DNA from 2 places in the Exiguobacterium sp. s130 genome. Region 2 is predicted to be linked to the other one. Evidence: a T-box and tRNA genes for the amino acid it is inferred to sense, from the RefSeq annotation. Region 2 holds a T-box; the other holds one or more tRNA genes.
The links. The T-box of region 2 lies ahead of ileS (isoleucine--tRNA ligase). A T-box ahead of a tRNA ligase gene usually reads a tRNA of that ligase, here a tRNA-Ile.
Positions count from the first base shown of each region.

Region 1 (3,422 bases), on a different contig from region 2:
CCGTTGTTTTATAACAGGTTTTTTGGATTGAATATTTGTTCATAAATAAAGGGGTTATTGTAGTGGTACAGATTAATAAAACCTTAACAATTGGATGTCGGGAAAACTGTTTACAAGTTCATTAGACCTTTACATAATAGGGGAGTCGAAAAAATAAACTTTACAAACACATCAATCCACATCAAATAAAGGAGCTGGCAAGATGAACTATGATTTGCAGGAAATGATTTTTACCTTCATCGGTGGACTTGGGATTTTCCTTTTCGGTATTAAGTATATGGGAGATGGTCTCCAAAAAACAGCGGGAGACCGATTACGTTATATCCTCGATAAGTATACGACGAATCCACTATTAGGTATCTTAGCAGGTATCGTCGTCACGATATTGATTCAATCGTCATCCGGTACGACTGTCATCGTCGTCGGACTCGTGAGTGCAGGTCTGATGAATTTACGACAAGCAATTGGTGTCGTCATGGGAGCGAACATCGGTACGACGATCACAGCCTTTATCATCGGCTTCAACGTTAAAGAAGCGGCACTTCCGGCAATCGCCATTGGTGCTTTCTTGATCTTCTTCTTCAATAAAGAACGTGTTCAGTATATCGGACAGATTTTCTTTGGTTTCGGTGCATTGTTTTACGGTCTCACATTGATGGGGGACGGGATGGCTCCGCTCGAATCAAGTGCCTGGTTCCGAGAGTTGACTGTCTCGATGTCGGATAACCCATTGCTTGGTGTATTCGTCGGAACTATCTTTACAGTTCTTGTTCAGTCGTCATCTGCGACGATTGGTATCTTACAGGAGTTGTATGCTGGTGGCATGATCGATATCAAAGCGGCACTACCGGTCTTGTTCGGTGACAACATTGGAACAACGATTACGGCAGTACTTGCAGCACTTGGTGCGTCGATCGCAGCCAAACGGACAGCCGCCGCACACGTCATCTTCAATATCATCGGAACAATTTTGTTCTTGATCGCATTACCAGTGTTCTCAAGCTTCATCGCATGGATTACAGACGCGCTTGGTTTAGAACCGAAAATGCAAATTGCTTTTGCACACGGAACGTTCAATGTCGTCAACACATTGATTCAATGTTGGTTCATCGCACAAATCGCATGGCTCGTTCAAAAAATCGTACCAGGTACGGATACGACGATCGATTCAAAACCGCGTCATCTCGATCAAAACATCTTAAATCAATCTTCTGCGCTTGCCTTAAACCAAGCGAAACTTGAAGTTTTGCGTATGGGTGAGTTCTCAAAAGACGCACTTGCAAAAGCACACCGTTACACGCAATCGCATGATAAAAAAGATGTTTCGGAATCCGAGCAGATTGAATATGCGATCAACTACCTGAATACAGAAGTGACGAGTTATCTCGTAAAAGTGGCGGCACATGATCTATCAGAACGTGAATCAAACGATCATTCGTTATTGATGCACGCCGTCAATGACTTTGAGCGGATTGGTGATCATGTCGAGAATATCGTTGAATTAATCGACTTCCAGATCGTCAACCGGATTCAGTTCACCACATCTGCGAAGCGAGAGCTCGATGAGATGTATGTCCTGACACAAGAAATCGTCGCTTGTGCGATTCGCGCCGTTGAAGAAGACGATGTCACGCGGGCACGAAAAGTTCTTGAACTTGAAGGGAAACTTGATGCACTCGAACGTTCATTCCGTAAACATCATGTACTTCGCGTGAATGCTGGTGAATGTACAGGACAAGCGGGAATGATCTTCGTCGACTTACTTTCAAACCTTGAACGAATCGGCGATCACGCTGTGAACATCACGGATCTCGTCCTTGAACAGCGGACAGCATTAATGAACTAAGCGTAGACGTATTTTAAAACAGCTGATTTCGAAAAAAATGAAATCAGCTGTTTATTTTTTTGAAATAGCATATTGACAAGTTTCGTCACATCTCGTAATCTAATAAGAGTAAGAAACATACATCATGGCGGTGTAGCTCAGCTGGCTAGAGCGTACGGTTCATACCCGTGAGGTCGTGGGTTCGACTCCCTCCGCCGCTACTATTACTTAAGGACCCTTAGCTCAGCTGGTTAGAGCTGACGGCTCATAACCGTCCGGTCGCAGGTTCGAGCCCTGCAGGGTCCATTCAGTAGAGCGCTTCTCGTTGAAAAACGGGAAGCGTTTATTTTTGTTCGCTCGGGGAATAGTAAAGGTATTGTAATAATATTCATACTATAGTAACTAAGGGAGAGCGAAGAGAGATGGAACGTAACCATACGATGATGCAGTTTTTCGAGTGGCATGTAGAGAATGATGGAAAGCACTGGCAACGTTTGAAAGAACGAGCGCCTGAATTGCGTGCTGCCGGCATCACGTCCGTGTGGATTCCTCCAGCATCGAAAGGTCAGTCGGATGAAGATACAGGATACGGCATCTATGATGTCTATGACTTAGGCGAGTTCGATCAAAAAGGAACGGTCCGGACGAAATATGGCACAAAAGATGAGCTAGTCGAAGCAATCGAAGTTGCCCATGAGAACGATATCGCTGTTTATGCGGATGTTGTCATGAACCATAAAGCTGCAGCAGACGAACTCGAGACGATTAAAGTAGTGGAAGTCAATCCAGAAGATCGATCAAAAGAAATTTCAGAAGAGTTTGAAATCGATGCGTGGACGAAGTTTACTTTCCCAGGTCGTAATGGAAAGTATTCGGATTTCGTCTGGACGCACGAATTCTTCAATGGAACGGATTTTGACGCACGCGAAGAAAAAACAGGGATCTTTAAGATTTCCGGAAACAATAAAGATTGGAACAACCAAGTAGATGATGAGTTCGGCAATTATGACTATCTCATGTTTGCAAACATCGACTACAATCATCCGACGGTACGGGAAGAGATGATCCGTTGGGGACACTGGTTCAAGGACACGATCGATTGCCAAGGCTTCCGTCTTGATGCGATCAAGCATATCAACTATGAATTTGTCCGTGAATTCGCGAAATCGATGATGGAAAGCAGCGAAGGCGATTTTTACATGGTCGGGGAGTTTTGGAAGTCAGATCTCGACGATTGCCGTCATTTCCTGGACAGTGTCGACTACACGATCGATTTGTTTGATGTTCCGCTTCATTATAAGTTCCATGAAGCTTCCAAGCAGGGGGAAAAATTTGATTTAACGACATTGTTTGCGGATACGCTCGTCGAGTCGCATCCGACGAATGCCGTGACGTTCGTCGACAATCACGATTCACAGCCTGGCGAGTCGCTAGAATCTTGGGTGGATGACTGGTTCAAGCAACATGCCTATGCAGCGATCTTGTTACGTAAGGACGGATATCCATGTGTCTTTTATGGGGATTACTATGGCGTCCAAGGACCGACCCCTGTCGAAGGGAAAAAAGAGATGATCAATGCCCTGCTCTATACGCGCTA
Region 1 is NZ_JACSNI010000003.1:100,452-103,873, forward strand. Features, by position in the region: gene HZS85_RS08030 (Na/Pi cotransporter family protein) at 203-1,846, shown strand; tRNA gene HZS85_RS08035 (tRNA-Met) at 1,973-2,046, shown strand; tRNA gene HZS85_RS08040 (tRNA-Ile) at 2,058-2,131, shown strand; gene HZS85_RS08045 (alpha-amylase) at 2,248-3,422, shown strand, end outside.
Region 1: it encodes a tRNA-Ile, which carries the amino acid that the T-box ahead of ileS (isoleucine--tRNA ligase) is inferred to sense. The anticodon was not compared.

Region 2 (3,422 bases):
GAAGAGTATTACGAGGAATCTACCCCAAGTGTTACTCAAAAGGAGGACAGCGTGAGACAATCGAATATCGTGCCGCTACATGCGACGAAAAAAACGAAATCGCAGGTCATCTTGAGTGAACCACGTGTCTTTAACGAAGCCCAAGAGATTGGGGAACATCTTCGTCAGAACCGTGCTGTCATCGTCAATATGCAACGTATGTCAAAAGATCAATCACGACAGATGATCAACTTCTTATCTGGTGTCGTTTTCGCTCTCGATGGAACGATCACGACGATCAGTCAGAATACCCTCCTCTGTGTTCCAAACAATGTCGAGTTGGCTGGTAGCATCTCGAATCTTCTAGGAGAAGATGATATTAATCATAAGGGGTGGTAAGTATGGATTCACAAGTGATGTACGCGATTGGTCGTACATTAAGTACGTTATTACAATATTATAGTTATGTCATGATTGTGTACATTCTGCTATCTTGGTTCCCGAATGCCCGTGATTCGAAATTCGGACAAGTGCTCGCGATGTTGGTCGAGCCATTCCTAGCACCCTTCCGTCGTATTATCCCGCCTATCGGAGGCATGCTAGATATCTCGCCGATTGTTGCCTTTCTCGTCTTGAACTTGGCACAATCCGGTATCCGAGCTATCTTCTTCGTATGAGTGTATATGATCATTATCGTGGAAGCGAGCGGGAATTCGTCGATTCGGTCTTGAACTGGATTGATCACGTGGAAGCGACGTATACGTTTAAATTAACGGATTTTCTAGACCCTCGTGAACAGCAAATCACACAAGAACTCGTCGGTTCGAAATGCGCCCTCTTTTTTGAGGGCGGTTTCGAAGGCGCCGAACGTAAACGAGCAATCCTCGCACCAGACTATTATGAATACAACGCGGATGACTTTGACATTTCCATTTATCGCATTCATTATCCTACTAAATTCGTTGAACTATCTCATCGTCAAGTCACCGGTACATTATTGAACGTCGGATTGAAACGTGCCAAGTTCGGCGACGTCATCATCCAGGATCAAGTGCAATTTGCTGTCGCGGACGAAGTTGCGACATATATCGAAGCAAACGTCGAACGCGCAGGTAAGACGAAGATTCGTCTTTCGCGCGTAGACGCAGAAGATCGCTTGAAAGTGAAGGAACAAGAGTGGGAAGAGACGCTCGGGTTCGTCAGCTCACTTCGGTTCGATACTGTCGTCAGTGAAATTCTCGGCTTCTCCCGTCAAAAGGCACAGACGCTCATTAAACAGGGTGAAAGTAAAGTGAATTATAAGGTAGTCGATGACGTGAGTTTCATGCTTGAAGAAGGGGATCTGCTTTCCTTACGTGGAACGGGACGCGTCAAACTGATTGCGATTCTCGGATCAACGAAACGGGATCGAATCAAACTACAATACGGTATTTTAAAAGGATAAAAAATGCGGAGGAGGAATTCATCATGCCATTAACGCCACTCGATATTCATAATAAGGAGTTCACACGAAAGTTTCGCGGCTACGACGAGGATGAAGTGAACGAATTCCTAGATCAGGTCATCAAGGATTTTGAGTTGTTGTTACGTGAGAACCGTCAACAACAGGAAGTCATCCAAAACATGCAAGCGCGTGTCGATTACTTTAGTTCGATGGAAGAAACATTGAATAAATCGATTATTGTCGCACAGGAAGCGGCAGAAGAAGTGAAAGCGAATGCTTCAAAAGAAGCAAGCTTGATCTTGAAACAGGCAGAACGCGAAGCAGAGCAATTGCAAGATGCGGCACAACGCCGGGCACAACGGACGGACTTCGAAGTGGAACAGATGCGTAAGAAAATCGAACTCTATCGCAATCGCTTCAAAGTGTTGATCGATGCTCAAATGGAATTATTGACGAGCCACGACTGGGATGCATTTGATTTCTCTTCACGTGGAGCGCTTGACGATGTTCCAGCAGTTGCGTATAATGACGACGATGTCGTATAAATAAAATCAATGATAAGGACACGTCGCATCTTGGACAGTTGACAGCGAATCGGGAAATGGTGGAAGCCCGAGCAACGAAAGAGATGGGATATCCCCTTAGAGTGTATGACTGAACGTTCGCCGAACAGTAAGTCATGCCGGTTCACTCCCGTTAGCGAGTTCTTAAGCGGTCCTGCGTCGTCGAACATACGAGCAGGATTAGTAGGGTGGTACCGCGAGTTCAGCCAAGCTCGTCCCTATCTCAGGGATGAGCTTGGTTTTTTTGTACTTTTAAAGCGAAAGGTGAGAGATGGTCAGATGGATTACAAAGAAACCTTATTGATGATGAAAACGGAGTTTTTAATGCGAGGCAACTTGCCAAAACGTGAGCCAGATATGCAAGCACGATGGGAAGAGATGAATCTCTATGCTGCGGTCCAAGAAAAGAATGCTGGAAAGCCGACGTTCATCCTTCACGATGGTCCTCCTTATGCGAACGGTGACATCCACATGGGGCACGGATTAAACAAAGTTTTAAAAGACTTCATCGTCCGTTACAAATCGATGAATGGCTTCCAGTCCCCTTACGTACCAGGTTGGGACACACATGGCTTGCCTATCGAGACAGCACTTCAAAAAGCAGGTGTTGACCGCAAATCGATGACGGTCGCGGAATTCCGTGAGTTATGTGCGAAGTATGCGCTGGAACAAGTCGATCACCAACGTGATCAATTCAAACGCCTCGGTGTTCTTGGTGACTATGACAATCCATATATCACGCTTCAACCAGAATTTGAAGCAGCTCAAATTCGTTTGTTCGGGGATATGGCGAACAAAGGCTATATCTACAAAGGGAAAAAGCCGGTCTATTGGTCACCGTCTTCTGAATCAGCACTAGCTGAAGCAGAAATTGAATATCAAGACAAACGGTCAGCTGCGATCTATGTTGCATTCCAAGTCATGGATGGAAAAAACATCCTTGAGCCGACGGATCATTTCGTCATCTGGACGACCACTCCATGGACGATCCCAGCGAACCTTGGAATCTCTGTCAGTGCGGAATTGACGTATGCGCGGATCGAGTATCAAGGAAAAGGATATATCGTAGCGGAAACACTTGTTCCAGAAGTCATCGAAGCGCTCGGATGGGAAGACGCGACAATTGGACGTGTCTTCAATGGTGCGGACTTCGAGTACGTGAAAGCGAAACATCCGCTTTACGACCGTGAATCACTCGTCATGCTTGGCGACCACGTTACAGCTGAAGCGACGGGTGTCGTTCATACAGCTCCAGGACACGGGGAAGATGACTTCCGTATTGGTCAAGCATACGGGCTTGACGTTCTCTGCCCAGTTGACGATAAAGGTGTCATGACGGCAGAAGCTCCTGGATTCGAAGGCATGTTCTATGAAGATGCGAACAAAGAAATCGGTCTCGCACTCGAAGAAGCTGGCGCTCTCTTAAAACTGTCATT
Region 2 is NZ_JACSNI010000002.1:608,895-612,316, reverse strand. Features, by position in the region: gene HZS85_RS07090 (cell division protein SepF) at 52-378, shown strand; gene HZS85_RS07085 (YggT family protein) at 381-656, shown strand; gene HZS85_RS07080 (YlmH family RNA-binding protein) at 653-1,423, shown strand; gene HZS85_RS07075 (DivIVA domain-containing protein) at 1,447-1,968, shown strand; T-box leader at 1,969-2,209, shown strand; gene ileS (isoleucine--tRNA ligase) at 2,266-3,422, shown strand, end outside.